Regions from separate parts of the Bacillus sp. LQ16 genome, predicted to be linked through region 1. Evidence: riboswitches for the same ligand, from Rfam matches in the RefSeq annotation. Region 1 holds a riboswitch; each other region holds the start of a gene.
What was found. Region 1 has a riboswitch for S-adenosylmethionine ahead of AC3EMB_RS07570 (Na+/H+ antiporter NhaC family protein). Riboswitches for the same ligand answer to the same signal wherever they lie in the genome.
Positions count from the first base shown of each region.

Region 1 (4,581 bases):
TCTTCTCTGTACTATTTGGTTTAGGTGTAGCAGCAATTGGTGAAAGAGGAAGACCAGTTCTTCAATTTTTCCAAGGTGTAGCTGACGCAATGTTTTATGTAACAAACCAAGTTATGAAATTTGCACCATTTGGTGTGTTTGCACTAATTGGTGTTACAGTTTCTACATTTGGTCTTGCTTCATTAATTCCATTAGGGAAATTGCTAATTGTCGTATATGGGGCAATGATCTTCTTCGTCGTAGTTGTCTTAGGACTTACAGCGAAAATATTTGGAATTAACATTTTCCAATTCTTTAAGATTTTAAAAGACGAGCTGATCTTAGCGTATTCTACAGCAAGCTCAGAAACAGTTTTACCAAAAATCATGGAGAAAATGGAGAAATTCGGTTGTCCGAAAGCAATTACATCTTTCGTTATTCCGACAGGTTATTCATTTAACTTAGATGGATCAACTTTATATCAAGCAATTGCGGCTATTTTCTTGGCGCAAATGTACGGTATTGATTTATCTATTACACAACAAATTACATTATTACTTGTATTAATGGTTACATCAAAAGGTATCGCAGGTGTACCGGGCGTATCATTCGTTGTATTATTAGCGACACTTGGTACAGTAGGTATTCCACCTGAAGGTTTAGCGTTCATTGCTGGTATTGACCGTATTTTAGATATGGCTCGTACAGCAGTTAACGTTGTAGGAAACTCTTTAGCAGCTGTAGTTATGTCTAAGTGGGAAGGTCAATATGACGCTGAAAAAGGACAAGCTTATTTAAAAGAGATTTCTGAAAAGGGTCAAGCTGCTTAATTATAATATGAACAAGCTCTCACATAATATGTGGGAGCTTTTCTGTATATAGAAGAGGAGTATACATAATGAAACGTAAATATGGTGACGGTTCTTCGTGGAAAAGACTAATAGAAAAGAGTTATAGGCTTAAGCAAGTGGAAGAGGGAATGCTCGGAATACTGGATATAAAAAAGGTGAGAGAGCCTAGTTGTAAAGAATATGATGGTAAAGAAATTTGTATTGCAAGTGATGGGTATACGTGGGTTCAATATTTCATTAATGGAAAGAACTTTGCGATTACAGCTATGTTAGATGATAGGCACAATTTAGTGCAATATTATATTGATGTGACGAAAGAATATGAAATAGACGATCGTGGTTTACCGTATTTTGATGATTTATATTTAGATGTAGTATTATTACCTAGCGGTAAGGTGTATGTATTAGATGAAGAGGAGCTAGAGGATGCTTATAAAAGTGGCGATGTCACGAAGGAAGAGTATGAGTTAGCTTGGTACACTACGAAATGGATATTAGCAGCAATAAAAAATAGTGAATTTTATTGGATTTCAATATTGGAAGAAGAAATCGAAAAGTTAAAATGATTATTGTATTCAAATTTTTGTATAATTACCAAAAAAATCTATACAAAAAATAATTGACTTTTGTTTTGTAAGCGAGTAAAGTTAGGGAAGAAATTATTATTAAAAAATAAATATGAAACCTTCTTATAAAGAGAGGCGGAGGGACTGGCCCTACGATGCCTCGGCAGCGGACTCGATTTCAGAGTGCTGTGCCAAATCCAGCAAGCATGTGCTTGAAAGATGAGAAGAGCGTTTCTTATAGATGTATAAGACCTCTTCTCATCGGAAGAGGTCTTTTGTTATTCATTAGAAAAAGGTTGAAACTAGGGAGAGATGGTACTTTGAAAGAAACGAGAGGAAATGGTTTAGCTTTATTACCACTTGGGATATTTTTGGCGCTATTTATTGGTTCTGGAATTATTACAGGTGATTTCTATAAATTGCCGATACTTGTAGCAATTTCAATTGCTGTAGGAGTCGCTTTAGTGATGAATCGTAAAGAAAGTTTTAATGTGAAAGTCGAGCGGTTCGCTAAAGGTGCAGGAAATCCGGATATTATGATTATGGTATTAATTTTTGTGCTTGCAGGTGCATTTTCTGAAACGGCTAAAGGAATGGGCGGAGTAGACTCAACTGTTAATTTAGCGTTAACTATTTTACCGCCAGGATTTATCGTAGCTGGAATCTTTGTTATTGGTGCATTTATTTCATTAGCAATGGGAACTTCAATGGGAACAATTGCAGCATTAGCGCCGATTGCTGTAGGTATTAGTGGTCAAACTGATATCTCAATTGCGCTTGCAATGGCTACTGTTGTTGGGGGAGCGATGTTTGGTGATAATTTATCATTTATTTCAGATACAACAATCGCAGCTGTTCGTTCACAAGGAACAGAAATGAAAGATAAGTTTAAAACGAATTTTTTAATTGTGTTACCAGCGGCTATTATTACAATTGTATTATTAGTAATAGTTACTTCAGGAAGTGACACGCAAATTAAAGCACATAGCTTTGATTGGATAAAGATTTTACCGTACGCAGGAGTACTTATTACAGCGCTACTTGGCTGGAATGTACTTATTGTATTAACTGGTGGAACTGTATTATCTGGTGTTATCGGTCTTATAGATGGAAGTTACACGTTAGAAAGTTTCTTTAAAAGTGTAACGACTGGAATGGGCGGTATGATGGAGTTAGTATTACTTGCTATATTAATTGGCGGTATGGTTGAATTAATCCAATATAATGGTGGTATTCAATATTTAATGAATGTATTAACACGTAATATTCGTTCGAAAAAAGGTGCAGAATTTGGTATTGCTGGTTTAGTAAGTATGACGAATATGTGTACAGCGAATAATACGATTTCGATTATCTTTACAGGCCCGCTTGCAAAAAATATTGCAGATCAATATGAAATAGACCCTCGTAAATCAGCGAGTGTATTAGATCTTTTCTCATGTTGTGTACAAGGATTAATTCCGTACGGTGCCCAAATGTTAACGGCAGCAGGATTTGCAGCGTTATCTCCGGTTGAATTATTGCCATATGCATTTTATCCAATCTTAGTTGGAGTATGTGGGATTGTTTCTATTTTAATTGGATTTCCAAGATTTTCGAAAGTAGCTGAGAAAAAAGAGTATCATAAAACAGCTTAATTTAATATGAATGTTAGTAATTAAAAAAACGTGCAGAGAATAAACTCTGCACGTTTTTTTGCGTAAAGGGCTGAATATGACTCGGTCTTAAGTCTGAGTTAAAAACGGTTCTTAAGCTCGTTATGGAAAGATGAAAAAATAGTTAAGATAAGAGTATCAAATCGAAGGGAGGCAAGCACAAGATGAAACAATTTCTAGCGTTTATCGCAGCCGGTATTTTGGCTTTAATTGCTCTTGGTAGTCTTGCTGGTATTGTAGGATTCGCAATCGGAGCAGGAGTTGTATATTGGAGCTATAAATCATTTGTGCGAGCTAAGTCATTTTTTGGAAAGTTAGCTTGGGGTATTGTTGGTTTAATCGGTTTATCCATTGCGCTTTCTCATTCACCAGCATTAATCGGTATCGCTGCTTTAGTGGTTTTATACTACGGATACCGCGAGTGGAAAAAAGAAAAAGATGTAGTTGTTGAATCTGCTCCAGAAAGTTCTAAACCATATAGCAACTTTGAAGATGAGTGGAACAAATTAATGAAAAACTAAAACAATAAATCAAATTATAAATAAAGTAGAAGAGAGGAAGATTTATAATGAAACAATCTTTATTCGGACGTGTACGCGATGCAATTTTAGCTGATTTTCATAACGTGTTAGATGAGAAGGAAAGAAAAAATCCAATTGCGATGTTAAACCAATATTTACGTGATAGTGAGCGTGAAATAACAAAAATTGAGAAGTTAATTGAACGTCATAAAACATTAAAATCTAACTTTGCTCGTGAGCTTGAGCAAGCACGTTATTTCGTTAACAAAAGATCAAAGCAAGCTATCATTGCTCAAGAAGCAGGCGAATTACAATTGCACGAACGTGCGTTAGAAGAGGTAGCTTATTATGAAGGGCAAGTAACTCGATTAGAAGAAATGTATGCAGGTGTTGTAGAGCAAATTGATGAGTTAGAGCGTCGTCTTTCTGAAATGAAAAATAAATTAAAAGAAATGCACGCAAAGCGTATGGAACTAATGGCACGTGAAAATATGGCACATGCAAATCGTCGTATGAATACTGCGATGCATAAAATGGATGAAAATAATCCGTTCTTACGATTTGAAGAAATTGAAGATCACATTCGTGACTTAGAAACTCGTATGAATGAAGAACATGAGCGTGACACATTTGATATGAAAATTGCAAAACTTGAGCGTGAAATGAAAGAAAAGAATGATGTATCGTTAACGAAAGAGTTAACAAAATAATAGTAGTATATTATAAAACAGGCTTATGATATAGTGATAGGAGAAAAGGTGTTGGAAAGCAATGCCTTTTCTTCTATGTATATGTGACAAGAAGGGGGGAGCTGAAATGAAGAAACATTTTTCAAAGACACAATTAATGGGGATGCTCCTCATCATATTTGGATTCGGTCTTTTTCTTGATATGATACTTGGACATTTTGAACCAGGTGGTCTCATTTTTGCATTTATTATGCTTATGTTTGGAAGGCATTATCGTAAAAAGAATCGTTATGTACGGGGAAATGTATTTTTATTTGTTG
Region 1 is NZ_CM173491.1:1,488,609-1,493,189, forward strand. It holds gene gltP (glutamate/aspartate:proton symporter GltP) at 1-809, shown strand, start outside; gene AC3EMB_RS07565 (ribonuclease FAU-1 family protein) at 878-1,396, shown strand; SAM riboswitch class I at 1,517-1,622, shown strand; gene AC3EMB_RS07570 (Na+/H+ antiporter NhaC family protein) at 1,717-3,033, shown strand; gene AC3EMB_RS07575 (lmo0954 family membrane protein) at 3,216-3,572, shown strand; gene AC3EMB_RS07580 (PspA/IM30 family protein) at 3,620-4,282, shown strand; gene liaF (cell wall-active antibiotics response protein LiaF) at 4,389-4,581, shown strand, end outside.

Region 2 (4,581 bases), 1.3 Mb from region 1:
TGCGTAATATTACCGGATAAAATATTCGGATACACTTGGAAACGTTTTGTGGCAACAGCTAAGGCAGGTTCACCTGAAGTAGTGCCAATAAATGAAAGTGTTACAATTTCTCCAGTATTCTGTAGTTCTTTCTGTACCTCTTCTGGAATTTTAGCTGCAAAGGCGCTATTTACAAATTTCTTCGTTGTTACATGTTGTGGGTTTGTGAAAATATCTTTCACAGTCCCGCTTTCGACTACAGATCCATGTTCCATAACGGCAACGCGGTCGCATATACGTTGGATAACGTTCATTTCGTGTGTAATGAGTAAAATCGTAATTCCAATTTCTTCGTTAATCTTTAATAACAAATCAAGAATAGAATCAGTTGTTTCTGGATCTAAAGCGCTCGTTGCTTCATCACTTAATAACACTTCAGGCTCATGTGATAGTGCACGTGCAATTGCAACGCGCTGTTTTTGACCGCCAGAAAGTTCACTTGGATAAGCATCTTTTCGATTGAAAAGATCGACAATGCGTAAATATTTTTCTACCCTTTTTTTAATTTCCGCTTTTGGAATGCCAGCAAGGCGTAAAGGTAATGCAATGTTTTCATAGATGGTAACAGTTTTAAGTAAATTGAATCCTTGAAAGATCATTCCGATTTTTTGTCTCGCTTTTGCTAGTTCTTTTGTCGATAACGTTGTTAAGTCTTGTTCGTTTACAATGATATTTCCTGTCGTTGGTTTTTCTAATAAATTTACACATCGAATCAATGTGCTTTTACCAGCGCCGCTATACCCAATGATTCCAAATACCTCGCCTTTTTCTACTTTAAGGGAAGTAGACTTAAGAGCCTCAACAGTCCCTTTTTTTGTTGAAAATACTTTGGATATGTTTTTTAATTCAATCATTATCGTCAGCTCCTACCAAGATGGTAAAACTGAACCATCAAATTTTTTCTCGATAAACTCTTTTACTTCTTTAGATTGATAAGCTTTCTTTAATTTATTTACAACGGCATCATCTTTATTTTCAGTACGAACAACGACCCAGTTCACATATGGTGAATCTTTTCCTTCGCGGAAAATAGAATCTTTCGCCGGACTTAATTTTGCACCTAATGCAAAGTTTGTGTTAATTGCAGCTGCGTTCACTTCACTTAGTTGCGTTGGTAATTGAGATGCCTCTAATTCGACAATCTTTAATTTTTTTGGATTTTCAATTACATCTTTTGCAGTCGCTTTTTCTGTAGCCTTTGGATCAACTTTTAAAACCCCTGCTTTTTCAAATAATTTTAAAGCTCGCAGTTCATTCGTTGGGTCATTTGGTACAGCAATTGCATCGCCCTCTTTTAAGTCTTTTACATCTTTTATATCTTTAGAATATACACCCATAGGGAATGTTACTGTTGAAAATACTTCAGCTAATTTCATATTGCGTTCAGCTTTAAATACATCTAAATACGATTTTGTTTGGTAGCTATTTACATCAAGGCTTTTTTCATCTAAAGATACGTTTGGCGCTACATAATCATTAAATACTTTTATGTCAATTTCCAGACCATCTTTTGCTGCAACTTCTTTTACCTTTTCAAAAATTTGTTCATGCGGCCCACCTGTTACACCGACAGTAATCTTTTTCTCGTCTAATGCTTTTACCTCTTTATCTGAACTCGCGCTACATGCGCCTAATAATAATACTGCTCCGCTTACAATGCTTAATAATACCTTTTTCATCTATAAATCCCCCTTCATATACGTTCCAAAATAAAAAGCACCTCCCAAAAATAAGAGAGGTGCCGAATAGACGAAATAGATTCCTCTCTTATCTTCCAAAACGAAAACTCGTTTTGCAGGAATTAGCACCTTAGCTTATACGTCATAAGCTCGGTTGCCGGGCATCATCGGGCCAGTCCCTCCGCCACTCTTGATAAGAGTATGTGTATGTAGTTTTGAATATGGTACTAATAGTAAATCTTACAAAAAGAATTGTCAATGATATTTTCAGAATATATTTTATTTTAAGGTAATCGAAACATTTCCTTTCTTATGGCCCATTTCTACATACGTATGGGCTTCTACAACTTCTTCTAATCGGTAAGTTCTATCAATAACAGGTTTTAGCTTTTCTGTTTCAGCTAGTTGTTTTAGTAGGTTCATATCTTCTTTACTGACTTTTGCCATCATTCCGTTCACAGATACATATTTTCCATTAGACATTAATGCATCTGTACAAAGAGACTTTTTATATTTTCCAACTGCGTCAAATATAATATCGTAGTGATCGCCCCGCTTAGTAAAATCTTCTTTCATATAATCAATTACGTTGTCTGCCCCTAAAGCTGTTACTAAATCGAAATTCGAACTACTACAAATGGCTGTGACAGTCGCCCCGAAGTATTTCGCAAGTTGTACGGCAGCTGTCCCTACTGACCCAGAGGCGCCGTATATAAGTACTCGTTGCCCTTTTTTTATCTGTCCTTTTCTAAGGAAGTGCAATGCTGAAGTTCCGCCAAAAGGAATAACGGCAGCTTCTTCATATGTCACATTGGTAGGTTTTAATGCTATTAATCCACTTTCATGCACGCATGTGTATTCCGCATAACCACCAAGGTTTAGTTCTGTTAATGCAAAAACTGGATCTCCTTTTTTAAATTGTGTTACATCTGATCCAATGTCTTCGATTTCACCGGATAACTCTACGCCAAGTATAGGTTTTCTCGGTTTTCTGAAACCTAATATGATCCGCATAGGAATCCAAAATAAGAGGGGGCTATTAAAGCCACGTATTCTACAATCTCCAGTCGATACACTTGTTGCGTGAATTTTAACTAATACTTCATTTTTCTTAGGTTTAGGTTTTTCTATATTTTGAAGCTGGAGAACATTAGGTGGTCCATACTTTGTGCAAATAATAGCTTTCATAATGACCTCCTGAAATGAGTTGTTATTATTTACATCATATTTAAACTTTTTCTCAAACATGTTGCTATATAGGAAATAAATTTAAAGAAGAATATTACGAATTATATAGATTTCATAGGAAAAGAGATGATATTATTTTTGGGAAGGAGGGGACGTTATGAAAAAATTTATTTTAATTTCAAGTTTAGTACTTGCAGTCGGTCTAGGAGTAGGGTGTAGTAATGAGAAAACAAAAAAGACTGATGAGCCGAAAAAAGAAGCTGTGCAGAAAGAAAAGGAATTAACAGCGAAGGATGTTTTCAATAAAGCGAATGAAGCTTTTAAAAACGAAGAAAATGTAACGATGACATATGATGTGGGAATAAAGGCTGAAGGAACAGAGATGAATGTAATAAAGGCCAAAATGCAATTAGAGCCGAAGCAAAAAAATTCTCGTTCTGAAATGAATGTTTCTGGTACAGAGGTTGTTGTTTATGATGTGGGTGGCAAAATTGCTGGTCAGTTGAAAAATCCTAATACGGGTGAAGTGATGTCTGTACCAGAGGAACAATTAAATGCTAACGGAATGAATGCGACTCAAGGAATGGTAGATAATTTAGAGATTCCATCGGAAATTTTAAATAAAGTGAAGATGGAGAAAAGTGGAGATAATTATAAGCTGAAGTTTGCATTAAAAGGGCAAGAGACAGAGAGTATGTTAGCTAGTATGGATGAAAAGCAGAAACAAATGCTACAAGGCCAAAATGCAAAGATAGAAGAAATAGATGGAGAATATATTATTACAAAAGATTTTAAATATGAATCAGCAAAGATAGATATGGTTATGAGTAGCAATGGTGAGGATAAAGCGCACATTATTACGGATGCGAAGTTTACATCGTATGATAAATTTGATCCAATACAATTGCCAGCAGCAAAGTAATCACTGTCAAGAGAGGTACCTGAAAGAACGGGTATCTCTTTTTGTTGCTAATAAGGAGAGTGTCCTTTGAAAAAAAGAAAGATAGTAGTGGTCATTGTCGCATATACGGTTTTGCTTGCAACGTCTGTACATACGTATAAAAAACAAATTGATCATCCTATTATGAGTGATGTAGGTAAATTGCTTCCGACAAAAATAAAACGTGTTGAAAGTGCTACGGAAGAGCACTCGTTAATAAAATTAGTGCGAGATGCAAAAGTTTCAGGAGAGAAAATTTCCATTGCAGGCATGCAACATAGCCAAGGAGGACAGACATATTATCCGAATGGCACGATGCTCGATATGAAAGGATATAATAAAATATTAGAATTCGATCCAGAGAAGAAGCGTATTACAGTTCAAAGTGGTGTCACGTGGAATGATATTCAGAAGAAAATAAATCCATATGGCCTTGCGGTACAGGTCATGCAGTCTCAAAATATTTTTACTGTTGGTGGTTCATTAAGTGTAAATGTACATGGGCGTGATATTCGTCATGAGGCACTAATTGATACAGTAGATTCATTTAGATTGTTAATGGCAGATGGCACGGTACGTAATGTAAGTAGAGAAGAAAATGCAGAGTTATTTCCATATGTCATTGGGGGTTACGGTTTATTTGGAGTTATTTTAGATGTGACGCTGAAGTTAACAGATGATGAATTATATGAAATGCACACGAGAATGATAGATTATAAAGAATACGCATCTTAT
Region 2 is NZ_CM173491.1:172,090-176,670, forward strand. It holds gene AC3EMB_RS01005 (methionine ABC transporter ATP-binding protein) at 1-893, opposite strand, end outside; gene AC3EMB_RS01010 (MetQ/NlpA family ABC transporter substrate-binding protein) at 906-1,718, opposite strand; SAM riboswitch class I at 1,804-1,918, opposite strand; gene AC3EMB_RS01015 (NAD(P)-dependent alcohol dehydrogenase) at 1,998-2,906, opposite strand; gene AC3EMB_RS01020 (DUF6612 family protein) at 3,064-3,828, shown strand; gene AC3EMB_RS01025 (FAD-binding oxidoreductase) at 3,895-4,581, shown strand, end outside.
Region 2: it holds a riboswitch for S-adenosylmethionine, as region 1 does, so the genes downstream of both, AC3EMB_RS01010 (MetQ/NlpA family ABC transporter substrate-binding protein) here and AC3EMB_RS07570 (Na+/H+ antiporter NhaC family protein) in region 1, are expected to answer to the same signal.

Region 3 (4,581 bases), 690 kb from region 1:
ACGAGTAGTGCATTTAATAATCCAACTAATAATCCGCAAAGAATAGGAACAAGGAGTGTAACTAATAGTTCTTGTCGATATAAAACGAGACAAGAAGCAGCTGCAATTGTTGCTAAACTAGCGGTAGAGCCGACTGATAAATCAAATCCATCTACAATCAATGTAAAGGTAACGCCGATTGCAAGTAACGTTACGATGGAAATAGAACGTAAAATATCACTAATATTGTTATATGTTAAAAAAGAATCATTGACGATAGAGAAAAAAATTGTAACACCTATAATAATAGCAATTGTACTAAATTGATAAAAAAGATGAGTAGGTAAATATAGTTTCTTAGTTTTCGTTTTATGAACGAGATTCAATGGAATAGCTCCCTTCAGATAAATGTAAAAGCTGTTCAGGAGATAGTTCGCTTGGTAAGTATTCACCTACAAATTCTCCGTTTGCCAGTATAAGAATGCGATCAGCGATATGCAACGCTTCATCTTGTTCTCCTGTGAAATAAATTACGGAACTTCCGTTTTCTGTAATGTTGCGAATGAATTGAAAAATGTCTTGTTTCGCAGCGATGTCTACACCTTTAGTTGGCTCGTCTAAAAGAAATAGATTAGGTTTGAATCCACTCCACTTTGCAATTGAGACTTTTTGTTGGTTTCCACCGCTAAGTGAATGAATAAGTGCCTTTGGGTCATTTGGTGAAATACCGAAAGAAGAAATTGCTGTAGTAGCATCATTTAATTCGGTTTGTTTTCGTTTCCAACCTGATTGATGTAAATTTGTGTGACTTATAATATCTTCCGAAAGAAATACGCCTTGTTTTCTTCTTTCTTCTGGTACAAGTGCGATTTTCGCTTTAATCGCATCTCGTGGTGTTTTAATCGTTAGTTTTTGACCGTCTATTTCTGCGTGATAAGTATGAAGAGCACCAAATAACGTTTCAGCAAGTGTTGTTTTTCCACTTCCAATTAATCCGTATATCACAACAGTTTCTCCTTTTCGTATTGTAAGAGAAAGGGGAGAATGACCTTCGTGTAATAGAAGCTCTTGTACTTTAAATAGTTCCTCGCTCCCGGTTTTTGGTGCGGTATTAATAGGAAGTGTAAGTTGTTTTCCAGTCATTGCTTCCACAATTTGTTGATCTGTAATCGTTGTAATGGTTTCAGAAAGGGCAACTTGACCGTTATGTAATACAGTTACATCATCCGCGAAATTTCGAATCTCTGATAAACGATGAGAAACTAAAAGGATGCCAATTCCTTTTGATGTTAAATCTTTTAATAGTTTCCCAAAGGTTTCAACTTCTTTTGGTCCAAGAGAAGAAGTAGGTTCATCTAATAAAAGGTAATTTGTATTGTTAGATAAAGCTCTTGCGATAAGAAGTAATTGTTTTTCATGTAATGAACAGTTTGAAACATCTTCCGAAACATTTAAATTTACCTGTACAGTTTGCAAATGTTGTTTAGCAAGTGCGACTAATTTGGACTTTGAAAATAGTACTTTATTTTGCATTGCTAAATGATCGATTAGTACATTTTCTAATACAGATAATCCGAGAATAAGTCCGTGATCTACTTCTTGTGTTACGAAAGAAATGCCATGCTTTTTTGCATCGCGCGGTGAAGTAAAGGAAACAGACTGAGTATCAATTTTTATATCGCCAACAACTGGTTGAATTTCACCAGTTGCTATTTTTAGTAAAGTACTTTTTCCCGCACCGTTCATGCCTAGTAAAGCGTGTACTTTTCCTTTTTGAATATGAATAGAAACATCTTCTAGAACAGGTGTAGCGACATGATAAGAATGTGTAATGTTTTGAAGAGAGAACGTCATCATTTTTTCTCCTTCTCTAATTTTTTCATCCAAGGGGAATATGCATCTTTTGAGTCTCCCCAACCGTTTATATATTTTGATAACTGATCCATTGTTATATTTTCTTTTGGTAAACTATTTTTCTTTACTAAATAAGGTTCTAGTGAATAAATATCTGGCGTTTGTTCACCAGCAATTTTTTTGTATAAAAATCGTACTTGAACCTTACCTACTTCAGCTGGATCAGTTGCAGCTGTAGCAGTCCAAGGTGAGTTTTCTTTTTGCATGAGTTGTAAATCTTCATTGCTTAAGTCAATGCCATATACTTTTATATCTGTACGACCAGCTTGTTCAAGTGCTTTAACAGCCCCTTTAGCAAACTCATCCCACGAAGCGAAAATAGCTTGTAAATCGCCTTTTTTCGGATATTTCTTTAGTAAAGCTTCTACTTGTGTTTGTGTATCGAGCGGTGTGTTATTACTAGCAGTACCGAATCTTGCAACTTCTTTTATATTTGGATACCGTTTATAAAAAGCATCAATGATAACATTGCGACGTTCCATTGGAGCAAATCCGCCGACCCATACAACTGCGATATTTCCTTGTCCATTCAAATCTTCCGCTAACGTTTTTAATGATTTCCATGCAAGACTATAGTCATCTTGATCAATAATTGTCACACCTGGCAAGCGTAGATCGTTATCGAACGCAACTACGGGAATGTTCGCTTGTAACGCTTTTTCTACTCCAGGTTTTAGTGCTTCAGAACGGCCATGATCAATTAAAATACCATCCACTTTTGAATTAATAGCAGTATCTAAATTTGCAGCCATTTTTGCTAAATCGTTATCAGAATTGTAGACTTGTACACTGCCGCCAAATAGCTCAACTTGTTTTTTGACACCCTCAATATATTGAGAGGAAAAAGTTCCGATGGACATTTGCATAATTAATGCGATTTTTAATGGCTTCTTCATTTGGCTTGGAATTTCTGTTTGTAATTGATTTTCTACCGTTGTAGTCGCCTTTCTCACAGTTTGTTGCTTTTGTGAAGAGATAGCATCTTGTTCATTTGTACATGCTGCTAATGTAAATAAGAGAAAAATAAGTACGATGGAACATAATTTTTTCATAAAAAAATCCCTCCTAAACTAAAAAGAGAGAGGAGGGAGTGAAAATAAAAAACGCCTTTTCATATAGAAAAGACGCCTTATCATATTACTCTTATCTTTCAACACAATGTGTTGTAAGAATTAGCACCGTGCCCATAAATGGGTCGGTTGCCGGGCTTCGTAGGGCTCATCCCTCCACCTGCTCTTGATAAGACATCGAATATTTAACTATTTTGAATTATTCCACAAACGAATGGTGTTGTCAAACAGTATTTATAAAAAAATCCCTCAGAAAGAGGGATTTTAATGTGGTAAGAATATCAATTGATAAGCAAACAAAATTCCAAATACATATACAAGTGGGTGAACAGCACGGAATTTACCTTTTGCCACTTTCATAAGTGGGTATGAAATAAATCCAAGTGCGATACCTGTTGCGATACTTGATGTAAGTGGCATGCTTAAGATTACTAAAAATGCTGGGAATGCTTCATCAAATGCGTCCCAATCGATGTGGCGAACTGAACCCATCATAAGACTACCAACGATAATTAATGATGGTGCAGTAATAGCTGATACACCAGAAACAGCACTTACTAATGGTCCGAAGAATGCTGCTAGTGCGAATAGAACAGCTACTGTAACAGTTGTTAAACCAGTACGACCACCAGCTGCAACACCAGCAGATGATTCAATGTAAGCTGTTGATGGTGTTGTTCCGAACATAGAACCGATTGTTGCTGAGAATGAGTCAGATAGAAGAGCGCGTCCAGCTTTTGGAAGCTTTCCGTCTTTCATAAATCCACCTTGTTGTGCAACGCCAAGTAATGTACCTGTTGTATCGAATAGTGTAACAAGGAAGAATGAGAATACAACGCCATATAATCCGTAGTTAATTACGTCAGATACAGCAGTAATTGGATTTGAAACGATAATTCCTTCTGGTAATCCAGGCATTGATGTAACACCGTTTGAGAATGTTAATTGCCCTGTGAAGAAAGCGATAATACCAGTTAATAGCATACCAATAAATAGTGCGCCATTTACATTTAAAGACATAAGAACAATAGTAATTCCAAGCCCAGCCAATGCTAGTAGAACTGGAGCAGAGTGAAGATCACCAAGTCCAACTAAATTTGCATCATTTTTTGTAACGATACCTGTTAAACGTAAACCGATAAAGGCGATGAAAAGACCGATACCAGCAGTAATTGCATGTTTTAAGTTTTCAGGAATTGCTTCCATTAATTTTGTACGGAAAGATGTGAATGATAACAAAATTAAAATCATACCTGCTACGAATACAGCAGAGAATGCAATTGCGAAAGTCATGCCTTCATGCGCTTTTACAACAGAGTAAGAGAAGTAAGCATTTAATCCCATACCTGGCGCGATTGCGATTGGTAAGTTTGTAAAGATTGCCATAAATAATGTTCCGACAACAGCAGCAATAATTGTTGCTGTAAATGCTTGTTCAAATGGAACACCTGCATCCCCAAGGATAACAGGGTTTACGACAATGATATATGCCATTGTTAAGAAGGTAATAATACCTGCCATAATTTCAGTTTTAATAGAAGTTTTATGTTTTGAAAGGTTAAACATATAAACATCCTTTCTGTTTACGAATAATTTTCACAACAGTTATATATAATAT
Region 3 is NZ_CM173491.1:798,868-803,448, forward strand. It holds gene AC3EMB_RS04050 (ABC transporter permease) at 1-365, opposite strand, end outside; gene AC3EMB_RS04055 (sugar ABC transporter ATP-binding protein) at 349-1,836, opposite strand; gene AC3EMB_RS04060 (sugar ABC transporter substrate-binding protein) at 1,833-2,945, opposite strand; SAM riboswitch class I at 3,034-3,139, opposite strand; gene AC3EMB_RS04065 (NCS2 family permease) at 3,228-4,529, opposite strand.
Region 3: it holds a riboswitch for S-adenosylmethionine, as region 1 does, so the genes downstream of both, AC3EMB_RS04060 (sugar ABC transporter substrate-binding protein) here and AC3EMB_RS07570 (Na+/H+ antiporter NhaC family protein) in region 1, are expected to answer to the same signal.

Region 4 (4,581 bases), 2.5 Mb from region 1:
AGGATTTGTAAAACAAATTGGTAATTCTACTAGTCCAGCCTTCCCACCAAACAAAATAGCAACTTCAGTTTTTGGGTTTAATTCGACGCCGTATTCACGTTTATAGAATGTAGTCACGGCTTCCTTTAAGCTTTCATGTCCGCGAAATGGCGGATATTTATGATGAATGGTCTTTTCGGCAGCATCTTGTAAAGCTTTTACGATATGCTGCGGTGTTGGTTGATCTGGATTACCTTGACCTAGATTAATAACATCGTGACCAGCTGCAACGACTTTGTTAACTTTTGCAACAAGTGAAGCGAAAAATTGTGTTGGCAATGATGTTACTATCTCAGAAGGTTGAAATAATTTCATACTTTCCACCTCTTTTGAAAGTTGTTACAATTCTAGTGACAAATGATATAATCTTTCCAGTATTTTGTAAAGAAAAAAATAAGAATGGGGCTGAAAAAATGAAAGTCGCATGTATTCAAATGGATATTGTTTTTGGAGATGTAGAAAAAAATATTGAGAATGCTAAAAATAAAATAAGCGAAGCTATGAAGGAAAGGCCAGATGTTATCGTCTTACCAGAACTATGGACAACAGGATATGATTTAACGAGACTTTCTGAAATTGCAGATAGGGATGGAGTGGAAACGAAAGAAAAGTTAATAGGATGGGCGAAGCAATATGATGTACATATTGTTGGTGGTTCTATAGCAAAGCAAACAGAGCAAGGCGTTACAAATACGATGTATGTTGTAAATAATGAAGGACAGCTAGTCAACGAATATAGTAAAGTACATTTATTTCAGCTTATGGATGAACATAAATATTTAATAGCCGGTAATGGTACGGGCGAATTTAAGCTGGATGATGTTGAATGCGCTGGAACAATTTGTTATGATATTCGTTTTCCAGAGTGGATGCGTGTCCATACTGCTAAAGGGGCAAAAGTATTATTTGTTGTAGCTGAATGGCCATTAGTTCGTTTAGCACATTGGCGTTTGCTATTGCAAGCAAGAGCAGTTGAAAATCAGTGTTATGTTGTTGCATGTAATAGAGCAGGAAAGGATCCAAATAATGTATTTGCGGGTCATTCTTTAATTGTGGACCCTTGGGGTGAAGTTGTAGTAGAGGCGAATGAAGAGGAATCAATTTTATTTGGAGAGCTTGAATTCGAGAAAATTAAAGAAGTACGTAAAGGAATTCCAGTTTTTGCGGATCGCCGTCCAGAATTATACAAATAAAATGTTGACAAGTGATTTTTATTCTTGGTATAGTCTTCAACATAAAGTTAAAAATTCAAAAAATTATACAACTCTTATCAAGAGCAGGTGGAGGGATTTGGCCCGATGAAGCCCAGCAACCGACCGTAATACCATTGTGAAATGGGGCGTTTATTACGCCAAAAGGCACGGTGCTAATTCCAGCAGAAAGTAAAACTTTCTGGCAGATAAGAGGGGAGAAGATAAACTTCAAACCTCTTTCTTAGTGGAAAGAGGTTTTTCTATGTTAGAAAAACCTCTGAATTTAAAAAGGGGGAGAAGACGATGGGATATTATTCATTAACAGAAATAACAGCTGTACAATATGCGAAAGATCATGGCTATTTTGAAGCGAAGGCAAATGTCGTTTGTCATGAAATTGGAGACGGAAACTTAAATTACGTGTTCAAATTAGATGATGGAGAGAAATCAATTATAATAAAACAAGCACTGCCTTATGCGAAAGTAGTTGGTGAAAGCTGGCCATTGTCTATAAAAAGAGCAACGATTGAAAGCAAGGCATTACAAATTTTTGCGCAGTATGTACCGGATTATGTTCCAGTAGTGTACAGTCATGATGAAGAGTTAGCGATAACGGTAATAGAAGACTTATCAAGACTAACAATTACAAGAAAAGGATTAATAGACGGAGAAGAATATCCGCTTTTATCCCAGCATATCGGCCGTTTTCTAGCACATGTTTTATTTTACACTTCAGATTTTGGTTTACAGTCAGAAGAGAAGAGGGTACTAGAAGGTACCTTTGTAAATCCGGACCTTTGTAAAATTACAGAGGATTTAGTGTTTACAGATCCGTTTGGACATTATGATACAAATGATTATGAGCCAGATTTACAGCTCGTGGTTGATGAACTTTGGAGTGATAAAACTTTAAAACTAAAAGTAGCACAATATAAATATAAGTTCTTAACAAGAAAAGAAACTCTTATTCATGGTGATTTACATACTGGTAGTATTTTTTCGTCACCTTCTGAAACGAAAGTGATTGATCCAGAATTTGCGACATATGGCCCATTTGGATTTGACATAGGTCAATTTATTGCAAATCTATTATTAAATGCTTTATCTAGAGAAGAAGAGAAAAGAAGTGTACTATTTTTCCATATAGAAAAGACGTGGAGTTATTTTGTAGAAACTTTTACAAAGTTATGGATTGGAGAAGGTGTAGAAGCATATACGAAAGAAAAACAATGGTTACCAATTATTTTGCAAAATATCTTTACTGATGCAGTTGGATTTGCCGGATGTGAACTGATTCGTAGAACAATTGGTTTAGCTCATGTAGCAGATTTAGATGAAATAGAAAATAAAGAAACAAGAATTCAAGCTAAGAAACAAGCGCTATCCTTAGGTAAAGAACTAATAAAATATGAATCTAAAAGTGCTGATATTCAACTGTTTCGAACATTATTTCAACAGACAGTTTCAGGGGGCGTAAAAGCGTGAGTACAATTGTTACTGTTCCGAGATCTGTAAGCTGGAAAGGTGATGCAATTGCGGTATTAAATCAAACGAAATTGCCGCATAGCACAGAATACAAAACATTGACGACTATTGAAGAGGTTTGGAAAAGCATCGTAATGTTAGAAGTACGAGGAGCGCCTGCAATTGGAATTGTAGCTGCATTTGGCTTGGCGCTTGCATCAAAAAAATATAAAACTGTACATATTGAAGAATTTCAAAAGAAGTTTAATAGAGATTGTAATTATTTAGGAACGTCACGCCCGACAGCAGTAAATTTATTTTGGGCAATTGATCGTATGAGAGAATCTATTCGAGAGATTACTACAATAAAAGAAGCACAAAAAACATTAGAAGAAGAAGCGCTTCGCATTCAGCAGGAAGATGAAGAGGTGTGCCGAAATATTGGGGAATATGCGTTAACATGTTTTAAAGATGGCGATAATATTTTAACAATCTGTAACGCTGGAAGTATCGCAACTGCCAGATATGGAACTGCATTAGCTCCCTTTTATATTGGAAAAGAGAAAGGTGTGCGTTTACATGCATATGCGTGTGAAACGAGACCAGTTTTACAAGGTGGTCGCTTAACGACCTGGGAATTGAAGCAAGCAAATATTGATGTGACCCTTATTACAGATAATACTGCAGCTCATGCTATTCAAACGAAAGAAATAAATGCAATTATTGTAGGGGCGGATCGAATTGTCGCAAATGGAGATACGGCAAATAAAATAGGGACAATGAATTTAGCTATTTTAGCAAAGCACTTTGATATCCCATTTTATGTTGCTGCACCACTGTCAACATTTGATGTTAGGAAAGAAACTGGAGCCGAAATAATTATTGAAGAAAGAGATGAAACAGAAGTTACGAAAATCTTTGGAAAACAAGTAGCACCAATTGGAACGAATGTTTATAACCCTGCATTTGACGTAACACCGAACGAATTAATTACAGGAATTATTACTGAGAAAGGTATTATAAGCGGGGATTATAAACGAGAAATTGCATCATTATTTGAAAAACAGGCTAATACATAATAGCTTGTTTTTTTATGCCTAAATGCATTGTTTTCTCTTACTTATATAATGAAAGGAGGAGAAGAGGATGGAAGAGTGGATCAAGATGATAGGTAATGTAGGGTTTCCAATTGTTGTAACATTATATTTACTCCACCGTATTGAAAGTAAATTAGAGGGGGTAATTGTTGCAATTGAGAAGCTCCCGCGGCAATTACTAAAGTACGAAGATCCTCGCAATAAAAAATAAAGTTTGCTCTTCTTGAGCAAACTTTATTTTTTATTGAGCAGTATAGCCACCATCGATAACGACAGCTTGACCAGTAATACCTTTAGCTTTTTCACTCGCTAAAAACATAGCATAATCAGCGATTTCTTGTACTTGTAATAAGCGCTTTTGTGGGACAAGTGGATAAATAACATCTTCTAAAACATTTTCAAGTGGTACATTTCGTGTAGTAGCTAAGTCTTGTAGTTGATTACGTACAAGAGGGGTATCGACATAACCAGGGCAAAGGGCATTAACAGTAATACCATGCGTAGCACCTTCTAAAGCGGCAACTTTTGTTAATCCAATTACGCCATGTTTTGCACTATTGTAGGCAGCTTTTCCAGCAAACCCGACAAGGCCGTTAATAGAAGCGACATTAATAATACGACCATATTTTTGTTGTTTCATAATCGGAAAGGCATGCTTAATTGCGATAAACGGAGCAATTTGCATAATTTGAATTAGTAGCTCAAACTTTTCCGTTGGAAAGTCTTCAATGGGTGAAACGTGTTGCATTCCTGCGTTGTTAATTAATATATCTAATGAACCGAAATGA
Region 4 is NZ_CM173491.1:3,950,284-3,954,864, reverse strand. It holds gene AC3EMB_RS19765 (aminotransferase class I/II-fold pyridoxal phosphate-dependent enzyme) at 1-354, opposite strand, end outside; gene AC3EMB_RS19760 (carbon-nitrogen family hydrolase) at 369-1,232, shown strand; SAM riboswitch class I at 1,304-1,445, shown strand; gene mtnK (S-methyl-5-thioribose kinase) at 1,536-2,717, shown strand; gene mtnA (S-methyl-5-thioribose-1-phosphate isomerase) at 2,714-3,775, shown strand; gene AC3EMB_RS19745 (YvrJ family protein) at 3,843-4,004, shown strand; gene AC3EMB_RS19740 (3-hydroxybutyrate dehydrogenase) at 4,035-4,581, opposite strand, start outside.
Region 4: it holds a riboswitch for S-adenosylmethionine, as region 1 does, so the genes downstream of both, mtnK (S-methyl-5-thioribose kinase) here and AC3EMB_RS07570 (Na+/H+ antiporter NhaC family protein) in region 1, are expected to answer to the same signal.